DNA from 2 places in the Paenibacillus sp. RC21 genome. Region 1 is predicted to be linked to the other one. Evidence: predicted binding sites of a transcription regulator. Region 1 holds the regulator's gene; the other holds the start of a gene.
What was found. The regulator LexA, encoded in region 1, represses DNA repair genes until DNA is damaged. The targets are predictions, from matches to a motif close to CGAACATATGTTCG.

Region 1 (5,751 bases):
GCTTTGACGTTAAGCGTATCCTGCGAGGTCTCCAAAAGCAGGGCATCCACGCCGCCTTCAATTAGCGCCAAGGCTTGCTCTTCATAGCTCTCGATCAGCTCCGCAAACGTAACACCACCTGTCACGGATAATGTTTTCGTCGTCGGTCCCATAGCTCCTACAACAAAACGAGGCTTGTCCGCAGTACTATACTTATCTGCCGCGTTACGCGCCAGTTTAGCTGCAACCAGATTAATTTCACGGGCGCGCTCCGGTATATCGTAATCCGCCAAAACGACGGATGTCGCTCCAAAAGTGTTCGTTTCAATCAGGTCTGATCCGGCCTCCAAGTATGCTTCATGTATCCCTTGAATGACATCCGGTCTGGTTAAGACCAACATCTCGTTGCAGCCCTCCAGCTCTTCCCCGCCAAAATCGTCGGGGGAAAGATCCTCTTGCTGGATCATGGTGCCCATGGCCCCGTCAAGAATGAGTATTCTTCGTTGTAATGCATTCTGTAAGCTAACTTTATCCAAAATCTCTTCACCCCCGCAAAACGTTAAATCCTAGTTTAGCAGAAACCGTATCATTTAGATAGATTGAAGTAAAAACATACGTTTTATACGGCTTCTTCTGCACAAAAACAACTCTCGATATTCATTTTTACAGTTTGCTGCATAATGAGACGCACTTAGGCCAGGGTTCTTTTTATATTGGAATAGGACGAACCGTCATTTGCAACATAAAATGTTTCAGACCTATATTGTACAACGATTCAAGACATGATATTCTGTATACAACATTAAACCAAGTGGAAAAGAGGGATAATCTATGGCTGAAATCTTAATACGCAATACGAATGTACGAATTAGCGATGAAGACAAGGTACGTGAATTTTTGGAGAGTCAAGAGGTATTGTACGAGCATTGGGATGATTCCAAGCTGTCCGGGGAGCTGCAAGAAAACTTCACCCTGACAGATGAGCAAAAAGTGGCTGTTCTAAGCACTTTTGAAGCCGAAATCAAGGACTTAGCCGCCCGCCGTGGGTATAAAATATGGGACGTTATCACCTTGTCCGAAGCAACGCCGAATTTGGACGAGCTACTTGCCAAGTTTGAGCAAATTCATACCCATACCGAAGATGAAATCCGTGCTATTGTAGCAGGCAAAGGCATTTTCATCATTAAAGGTCCTGAAGAAATCGGATATTTTAATGTTGAGCTTTCACCTGGTGACGTTATTTCCGTACCAGAAAATATTCCTCACTTCTTTACCTTAATGGAAAATCAGAAGATCGTCGCAGTACGTTTGTTCATCGAAGAAAATGGGTGGATTGCCGAACCGTTTGAAGATCCATCGTTTATTAAGGCATAATACTATAATACGAATCCATCCTAATGTGGATAAAGCAACTCCCTCTGCTCTGAGATGCCTGAGCGGAGGGAGTATTTTGGGCTTGTTACTATAATAAGAGCCGAAAAGCACTTACTTAAACGATTGAATAATTCCATCCAATTCGGACAGATGCTTAATTTCGAACTTTGGCTTGATTTCTGTAGTATTGGTTTTGGCGTTGCGGTTCACCCACACGGAGTGCACACCTGCCGCCAGAGCCCCTTGAATATCAGTCGTCAGCTTATCCCCCACCATTAAAGCATGTTCAGGCTCAATACCGAGAAGCCCCAAAGCATGCTGAAAAATAGACGGGTCCGGCTTACCTTTACCAAACGAACCTGAAATAACAACGTGATCAAAAAATGGAGCTAACTGCGGAACCCCATCCAACTTCTCCTGCTGTAGATCAGGGGAGCCGTTTGTCAACAAAAGAAGCTTATACTGCACTTTCAACTGCTCCAGAATCTCAAACGTTTCTTCATAAACATGGGGACGGGTGCGTCTTTCCAAGGCAAATTGGGTTGCCAGCTTTTGCGCTAACTCTTCATTATCTATCCCCAACTGTTGGAGACCTCTACGCCAAGATTCCTTTCGATAAGCAGGGGCCAGCTGTTCCAATTGCCGGAACTCTGGCTGCTCTCCTGCCGTAAAATTCGCCCACAATCCCTCAAACGGATTAATGCCAATCAATTGAGTAAAACTAAAGGTTTCATAAGACTCATACAAAGCACGCGCTTCCTTGCGGACTGCTTCTTCCAAAGCTTTCGAATCAACGCCTGCTTCCAGGGAACCTGTCTGGCACGTTGCGTCAAATGCCTCTTCTACGCTGCGCTCATCCCACAGAAGTGTATCATCAAGATCGAACATTACCGCTTGAATCGTCATCTGTATTATCCACTCTCTTTCCACTTTATATGTACGCTTGTTCTGCCTTGTTGCGTCTACAAGCATTCCAATCGTTATGTGCCCATATTAATCAAGAGGCCGCAATGTGTTATATGAAATAACATCATGCGACCTTATTTACAGAGGCTACAGGCCCACGGACAATCTAAACGATTCTAACCAACAGAAGTCGTTATTTTTTGTCTACTTGAACCTGATTAGATAGCGCAAACTTCTCAAGCCGCTCTGCAATGGCATCCGTATCATAACGGCCCAGTGATTTTGTAAAAATAAAGTTGCCACCCTTACCTTTTCTTTCAACCGTTACGTAACCCTTTTCAATCTTGATGGCTTTCATATCCTCTGCCGTCATTGGACGCTCTCTGCCACCCTTCAACATATACAGCGTGCTCTTTCCAACCTTCAAATAAGGACGGCGGATGAAAAAGATAACAGCCAGCATCAAATACAAGCCGAATACAAGCCAGTCCATGCCGCGCATACCAGTCTTAGTCAAAAAATAACTCATGAGCATATACAGAACTGCAAGTCCAGCCAACATGATTGGCACGGTAATATTACGTCCACGGAAAATATCCATTGCAGAACCGGCGCCACTAATGGTTTGGATGCCTTGCTTTTTGCGCGATTTATTCAAATGCGCTGTGTTTTTGCGAACTTTTCTTTCAAATGACCGGGCCATCTCTCAATTCCCTTCCCAAATATATTGCTTAAAACAATTGCTACCAATCCTAATCTATATAGATACCAAAAATAGATACCTTAAAAAAACGAAAAGCAAATTACGCGGGCTAAGCCGCTTTAGCGACATTAATGCTTCAGCCCACCATTTCCCTTCGACGTATCTTCGTCCACAATTTCAATCGTATCAAGTTGCTGCCGGAAATTACGGCGAATGTTATCCAAATAAATTTCCCGAAGATTGGCGCGCTCTGTTGTTTCCTCTTCCGTCAATCCTTCGGCTTTTGCTTTGCGAGCCAATTCATTGATGCGCTGTACCAAGCTGTCTATATCCAAATTCTGTCCCCTCCATATAAGCAAAGATATAATACACTTTGACATGTAGAAAAGAGCTTGTCAAGGTTCCCGTATCACGTTCCCTGACAGCTCTAATGTGACTGATCAGAAGTGCGGAAGCTTTAAAAGCTGGCCTGCCTGCACTCCTCGATCTTCCATTCCGTTAATCCGAACAATTCCTTCTATATATACCCGTGTATCCATTCGTTCCGGTTTATGAGTGGAGGCAATCCGCCACAATGTATCCCCAGGTTGTACAATAAGTTTGGTCACCTCTTCATTCGAAACCGAAGGAGCCGCGAATACCGTCAGTACACCTGCACCCGCAATCCAGGCAACGATAACCAGAATAAGAAGTTTGGGCAGGAGACTGTTGGAAATGGTCCGTACAAGCTGCGCCCTTCTCTCATTCCGGACATTTTGAATCTTTTCTAAATTCATTGGAAAAATACTTTGATATGTGCTATATTTCATCATTTGTCGCGTCCTCCAAACGTTTGTTCCTATGTTTTTTCACAATATAACACGAACATTTGTTTTGTTCAATAGAAAAGAGAACAAAAGTTCGTGATTATTTTTTAGGATTATTTAGAACTTACGTTTGTACGAACGGAGGTTCTATGCTATAATTTTCCCAAACGTTACTAAATGGGGTTGATACGGTATGTCTAAGATTTCAAGCCGCCAGCAGGCCATTCTTGAATTTATCCGCAATGAAGTGCGTCTAAAGGGTTATCCCCCTTCTGTACGCGAAATAGGTGAGGCTGTCGGATTGGCCTCCAGTTCTACGGTTCACGGTCATTTGGATCGTCTGGAGAAAAAGGGACTGATTCGTCGTGATCCAACGAAACCGCGGGCCATCGAGTTACTCGGCCAAGACGAATCGGATAACAGCAACTTGATTAATTACTCAATTAGTCGTGTTCCGGTCGTCGGCAAAGTTACAGCTGGTCTGCCTATTACAGCAACAGAAAATATTGAAGATTACTTTCCTCTTCCCCAACATTTTGTTGGTGAGGATAAAATATTCATGTTATCTGTTGTAGGAGAAAGCATGATTGAAGCTGGTATTGCCAACGGAGATTATGTCATCGTACGTCAACAGCAGACAGCCGATAACGGCGATATTGTCGTGGCCATGACAGACGAGGACGAGGCTACTGTTAAAACTTTTTACAAGGAAAAAGATCATATTCGACTTCAACCGGAAAATCCGGCCTTTGAACCGCTTCGTCTGACGCACGTCAGTATTTTGGGCAAGGTTGTAGGACTCTTCCGGGACTTCCACTGATTTTTCATTTTTCAGCCCCGTTATTCTTCCCGCTACAACAAAACCGGCTGCCCATGGCAAGCCGGTTTTGTGTTGATTTTATGTACACAAAATGTTCCTCACAGCTATTCTTTTTCCTTTGATAGCCCATAGATTAAACGGTTTATACCTGCAATTACTGTTCTGTATATTGGTGGATCAAAAGAATTATATCATTATTTTAGATAAATATGGTATATTATCTGAACAACTGAATAATCGTATTCTTAACCAGGAAGCGTATTACGAGAAAAAACTTAAAACCCTTTATAATAAGTAATATTTCTTTTACCAGCTTCTTATCTTCATTCTTTACTATTCTACTTATGCTAATCTGCTGTAACTTTCTCCTACAACGTAAAGTGGGAAAGGATACGGCAGGTAAGCATAAGTTTTTTTACGTTCCGTATCTCCATACTTTATTAGTTTCTGAATATTAGGATCATAGGTGATAGCTTCTTTTTGCTTTTAATAGATTTATGCTGATACATTGCTAGCGCTACTGACATATGAATAAAGTAGACCTTAGCAAAGGAGATAAGAAGATGATCAAAAATCGAGTCAAAACGTATAAGCACCGTATCGGCAAGAACAAATTTCTGGTCGTAAAAGTCTTTCAGGCCGCAGCCGCCGAAACAAGAAGCGGTAACGCACTAGCCACCAATGCATTGAACATCAAAATTTCCAAACGTAACCGTAAGCATAAACACTTCTAAAATTCATCCGTACCTTCATTTCTTGTGAAGGGAGGTGATATCATGTGTAAAAGACATTTCAAACGTCACGTGAGAAGAAGAGGATTATCGATCCGTTCAAATCAGAGAGCGATTGCACGTGCTAGAGGTAACGCACTGGCTGTTAATCTGTTTAGTGTAAATGATAGACAACGCAGACGTTAATGATTGTTTTTAAGCGAAAAGCGGGAAGGATTTCTTCCCGCTTTTTTGTGCCGCATTATAGTGTAAAACGGATATTGAACCAATATTAAGGGGCCCTTTAGCAGTCGGTAGGACTTTATCATTTTCAACAGAATTTTAACATTTGAAGTAAGTGAATACTGATAAAAATTTCGTATTCTCTTCATCTAAATCCCAGTCCTGAGAAAATTCAAAAAAATGCTTTTTCATGTCTATTCTCCCCTGTGA
Region 2 (5,751 bases), 350 kb from region 1:
GCTCATTTCATGGGAAGGTACCAAAAAAGAAGAGATAGCTGTTAACGAAACGACAATAATCATGGTGTATGATACGAGACCAGCCCGAACGATAGCATCCCCGATAACCAGACCGCCAACGATGCCTATTGTTTGGCCCACTCGGCTGGGCAGACGAATCCCGGCTTCCCGTAGCACCTCAAAAATCACTTCAAGCAACATCGCCTCCACAATGGCGGGAAATGGAACATTTTCCAACGATTTTTTGATCGTATGTGCGAGCTCTAGCGGTAGAATGGCTGAGTGAAAGGCAATCGTTGCAATATAAACGGCGGGCAGTGTAAAAGCGATCAGAAAGCTCATCATTCGGATCATTCTCAGAAAGGAACTAATAATCCAGCGACCGTTATAATCATCCGGGCTTTGATAAAATGCAAAAAAAGAGACGGGAGCGATTAAGGCAGTAGGGCTGCCTTCGGCCAAAATAGTTACTCGTCCTTCCATTAAATTAGCGGCTACCCGATCTGGACGTTCTGTGCTGAGTTGCTGAGGGAACAGGGAAAAGGGATTGTCCTCCGTGAATTCCTGAATAAAACCGGGAGGCAGTACCAGATCGGAGGAGATGGCTTGTATTCTTTTTTCCACTTCCTCCACTAGCTCAGGATTGGCCAAGTCTTGCATATACATGATAGCGACTTTGGTCCGGGTTTTAGATCCGACATAAAAGTAGCGCACAATCAGCGATGTGCTGATGATTTGTTTGCGAATAAGATTCAGATTGACGGACAGCTGCTCAATAAATCCATTGTGCGGCCCGCGGATAATTCCCTCGTTCTCCGGCTCATCTGTACTACGGGCGTATGTTTTTTCGGAGGAAAGGATATAAAATTCTTCTGCGCCATCCACCATTAAAATGGAGTATCCCTCAATAAGCGAATCAGCGGCATTTCGGAGGTCGGTGTCCTTTTGGCTGTTCAGGGTGGTAAACATTTGATGAGAGCCAGAATCGGTTTTCTTATACAATGTGGCCAGAATATGCGTCTGAATGATCTCCTGATCCACGAGTGAGTCTATATAGAGAAGAATGCCATCTTTCCCGTCAACAGAAATAGCCTGTTTTTTTAAATCATCCGTATAAAAAAGAGCTTGCTCGATAAAGGAAATATTCTTGTTCAGTTCAAAGGAAGCTGGGTTATGTCCAGTCAAGGAAACACCTTCTTTTTGGATGAGATAAGCATAATGTGTGCCAAATGGATTGGATTTATCCATGATCTGGCGATCTATCCATATCCCGCATCATGTTTCACCTCACGTAACGTGAATGTTTTATAATAGAATAGGCTGAAAACGAGAGACTCAATTACATATATCTACACGCACGATACGATTCTATGAGGAAAGGGATGATTGCTCCTGTTAAGCACCCGGATAATGGATATCGTTATTTTACAGAGCGTGAAGCCGTTCGCCTGAGGATGATTATGGCGCTACGTGAATTCGGTATGTCGGTAGAGGAAGTCAAATCCATACTGGACCGATTGGATCAAGGGAGAAGGGATGAGGCACTTCATGAGCTGGAGCTGCAACGTTCTGTGATGTTCACGACGTGGATGGATCATAAGCGCAGGCTGGAGGCAGCCGACCAAATGATCGAACGTTTGAGACGTGACAGCGAGCTGGAGTGGGAAGAGATGTTTCAGTTGGCCGGAGGTTTGAAGCGTCAGCGGGAGCTGCGTGAAGACTGGTTTGACGGTTGGGATTTTGACAGCCGCGCAGCTGTACATGATATCAGGGTGAGTCTGGAAGAGGGAGAAAATGGCAGGCATCCCGCGTACAGGCGTGCTTTGCGTCTTATCGTACAGCGTGTGGCTGCCAATGCAGGTGAGTCTGGACGCAGGTACAGGGACGGGGAATCTGGCGGGGTTGTTCGCTGAAAAGGGCATTCGTATGGCAGGTGTGGATCAATCGAATGGAATGCTCAAGCGCTGCCGGAGTAAATTTCCGCAGGTGGAGACGAGGCTGGGAAATCTGATGTCGATTCCTTATATGGACGGGACCTTTGACTTGTAGTCAGCAGTTATGCCCTGCATCATCTGACAGATGAACAAAAAATACTCTCTCTGTCAGAAATGCGACGCACGCTTAAACCACACGGACGTATTTGCGTCGTGGATCTGATGGTTGATGCAGCAGAGATACCGGAAGCGGGGGAAAGCATGTCTACACCGGATAACGAGGAGTCCGAGTTGCCTGTATATTGTGCAGAACGCTCCTGCATGCTGGATTGGTTCGATAGACATGGGTATTTTGCGGCTTTCTGGCATATTACAGGGAGACTGCATTTAGGCAGCGACATGGCTGCAAAAGCTAAGCACAGGCAATCCAGCTGCTTTTACTGCTGCGCAGGCGCTGCAAATGGCTACAGTCAATGGAGCCAAGCTGCTAAACCTTGAGCACGAAACCAGCACACTTGAGGTGGGGAAAAAGGCAGATATCATTCTGATAGATATGCAAAAGCCGCATTTACAGCCAATACACCAGATAGAGTCACTGCTTGCTTACAGTGTAAACGGCGCGGATGTTGATACGACCATTGTGAATGGGCGTGTGCTAATGCGCGGAAGACAGTTGCTAACAATAGACGAGAAAGAGGTGCTCGTACAAGCAACGGTACGCGGAAAACGCATCGTACAAGGATTGTAAACGAGACTACACAGTCGAGTGGCTTTGGGTCACATCAATTCCTAAATAATGTCCCAATTCTCGTCGAACCTCGCTGCGTGCAAAGGAGGAAAGCATGAAAAACCGCTTTTGGTAGCCACGGCATACATACAGAACCTCCACGCCTTCGTGATTCCGGGTTTCGTTGTATATTTTAACTCCTTGCCTTTTCATTCGCGCCTTTGTCTCCGCCAATTGAACAGCTACACGCTGTTGCACCCCGGTCAGGCTGCGAACGTACAGATCGGGCATTTTTAAGGCAGAGGCATTCAGAATGCGAATGTCCCGCTCCAGCACATCCAGCACGAGGGTCAGAAGTACACAAGTTTTGATCAGCCCTGCGTCTTCCTCGGAAGGCAGTGGGGCCTTATTCTTGTTGTCCAGTATCTTTTTCATAAGAAATCTCCTTTACTCATAGCAGGAATACAATTATAATCAGCATACAGAACAAATGTTCTTTTTATACTTCATCATAGAAATTATTCCTTTGCCAAAGCAATCATCAATTATTGGAAAGAAAGAAGGTATACATATTGTCACGCTCGTTATATGCGGTGCTATTGCTGCTAAGCCTCATTTGGGGCGGATCATTTTTGTTTATCAAGGTGTTATTGCTCCATCACGTAGGGCCTTGGACTATTGTATTTCTTCGTTCCGGCTTTGGCCTCATTTTTATTGTTTTGTTGATGCTGCTTATGCGCAAGCCATTTGAATTCAGAAGTATTCCATGGAAATCGGTTATTCTCGTAGCTCTAGTGAACATGGTTTTGCCATGGGCCTTGATTAGTTTTAGCGAGACCAGAATTGCTAGCAGCATGGCTTCCGTATTGAATGCCACCACGCCAATCTGGACCATGTTGGTCGGAATTGTCTTTTTCAGAGCTATCTTTTATCGAATGCAGTGGTTTGGAATGGGCCTCGCTTTTGTAGGAATCGTTATTTTACTGGGTATTAATCCTGTATCCATTATTTCTGTCGACCCCGTCGGCTTTGGATGTATGCTGCTTGCGACTCTCTGCTATGGCTTCGGAACGCAGTTGTCCAAGCGGTTTTTATCCAATCTGTCGATGTATCAGGCAACCTTTGCGACACTATTGGGTGCGGCGGCAGGGGGCGGCATCATGACGGCAATGGTGGATCGACCTGATCTGTCGGTCGTCTTCATCCCTGGTGTGTTGGGTTCCCTTATAGGGCTGGGGGTTTTGGGATCGGGAGTAGCGTATATATTGTTCAATTATATGATTTTGCGGGGAAGTCCGGAATTTGCCTCCTCGGTGACTTATTTTGTACCGGTGAGCGCTATTGTATGGGGCTTTTTGCTTCTGAATGAACACATCGGCTGGAACGTTCTGACCGGGCTGCTCCTTATACTCGGAGGGGTGTTTATGGCCAACCAACGCAGAACAGCCAAATTAGCCGGGTAGTATCACTGAAAACCTGCATAAACCATGCCATAAGTACATTGTATGTGCATCCGCCAAACCTTCGGTATAATGCCGTTATTCGCACATACAATAAAGCATGCTCACGCATAAAATAAAAATATGGTGCAGCATAAAAAGCAAGCTGTTTAGCAGGTGGTAAGGTGTGGTATAATAAATAATAGAATTACATGTACCACAGAAATGTCGGAGTTTTATTCCACAAAAGAAAGGATCAGGATACCATGTGTCCCCGAAGGATACTTCCCCAAAGGACGATTTGGAAACGATTTGATCTGTCTTATACTTAGCTTTTCCGCGGAGTAACGTCAAGTTGCGAAAGCCAACTCTGCGGAAGAGGGGATTGTATATGCGAAGGACCAAGTCCTCCAGGCACAACTTACCCGGTAGCTTCCGTAAGAGTGGGTTCATCCACATCAAACTTACGAGAAACCGAGGGAGCCTGTATGAGGAAAACTTACGAATCTATCGTGAACAATGGAGCATTAAGGCAGATTGCTGTCATGCTGCTCGGAACATGCATTTTAGCTTTTACGTATTATCACATCAATGCTCAAAATCATTTGTCAGAAGGCGGATTTGCAGGCTTGGCCCTGCTGGGACATTACGCATTTGGCGTGTCTCCGGCTTGGAGTATGCTACTGCTTGATATCCCTGTCATATTGCTGGCCTGGGTACTGAAGGGCAAAAGATTCATGCTGCTGGCATTGATCGGGGCGGTCGCCTTTTCCCTGTTTTATGCAGGATTTGAAAAGTATTCGACGCTGGTTATAGATCTGCACGGCAACTTGCTGGTAGCGGCTCTGCTTTGCGGAGTGCTTACAGGCTTGGGTGCCGGAATCGTACTGCGATTCGGTGGAGCAACCGGGGGCGATGATATTTTGTCCCTGCTGATCAGCGAGTGGCGCGGATGGAAAATCGGTAACGTGTTTATCGTCAGTGACATTATTGTATTGGGATTATCGCTGTTGTATCTGCCTGTGAAGGAAACAATGTTTACCATACTGGCTGTGTGGCTCGCCGGAAAAATAATTACATGGACGACAACGTTCCAACTACACCGACCTGTGAAAAAGGTGCTGCCTGCGGCTATTCCAGCCCCAAAGGTAGTTGCCAAAACAGTGCCGGTCGTCCACAGCCTTCGTCAATAAGGAAAGGGTGTTACGTCAGGAGAGAAATCTTCCTACGTGACACCCTTTCGCTGTATCCAGGCTTTGTCAGGAAGGCTTCAAAGTAGAATGAATACGTCCGCTCCGGTCATAAATAATCGCCGAAATCTGCTGGCAGTCTACTCATTTTCGAGCCTCGTCCACCGCTTTATTTTTGTGCTTAAAGGTTGAAGCAGACTTGTCATGTCCTTCTTCCTTAATAGCCCAGCCATCCTCATGTGGCACGACATGAATAGGCTCCTGAGATCCGTAAGAAGCGGAATGATTGCCTTTCCCGCACACGAGGCTCCAGATTTTTCATAGATGGGGGATAATCATGTTTGGTCCAAGGGACAGCTAATCACTCCCTATAGCAGATGATGTATTATGTATTACCCGCTGTCCGCTTAAATAAACGGAAAGCAAGAAATGAATATATTGTAAAATGTATTTTGAGAAAA

Region 2: ABIA61_RS07070 (YhjD family protein) is a predicted target of LexA. The motif match lies at 3,145-3,158, and genes of this name have one in related genera.

The regions. Positions count from the first base shown of each region.
Region 1 covers NZ_JBIYCS010000002.1:46,187-51,937, forward strand. Annotated here, with positions in the region: gene metH (methionine synthase) at 1-515, opposite strand, end outside; gene ABIA61_RS05355 (cupin domain-containing protein) at 811-1,353, shown strand; gene ABIA61_RS05360 (HAD family hydrolase) at 1,465-2,259, opposite strand; gene ABIA61_RS05365 (hypothetical protein) at 2,453-2,962, opposite strand; gene ABIA61_RS05370 (DUF896 domain-containing protein) at 3,091-3,297, opposite strand; gene ABIA61_RS05375 (LysM peptidoglycan-binding domain-containing protein) at 3,403-3,771, opposite strand; gene lexA (transcriptional repressor LexA) at 3,962-4,588, shown strand; gene ABIA61_RS05385 (hypothetical protein) at 5,152-5,322, shown strand; gene ABIA61_RS05390 (hypothetical protein) at 5,365-5,505, shown strand.
Region 2 covers NZ_JBIYCS010000002.1:392,698-398,448, reverse strand. Annotated here, with positions in the region: gene ABIA61_RS07095 (spore germination protein) at 1-1,248, opposite strand, end outside; gene ABIA61_RS07090 (MerR family transcriptional regulator) at 1,371-1,913, shown strand; gene ABIA61_RS07085 (class I SAM-dependent methyltransferase) at 1,903-2,049, shown strand; gene ABIA61_RS07080 (hypothetical protein) at 2,148-2,432, shown strand; gene ABIA61_RS07075 (amidohydrolase family protein) at 2,395-2,682, shown strand; gene ABIA61_RS07070 (YhjD family protein) at 2,689-3,096, opposite strand; gene ABIA61_RS07065 (DMT family transporter) at 3,234-4,124, shown strand; gene ABIA61_RS07060 (YitT family protein) at 4,589-5,293, shown strand; gene ABIA61_RS07055 (DUF2188 domain-containing protein) at 5,435-5,536, opposite strand.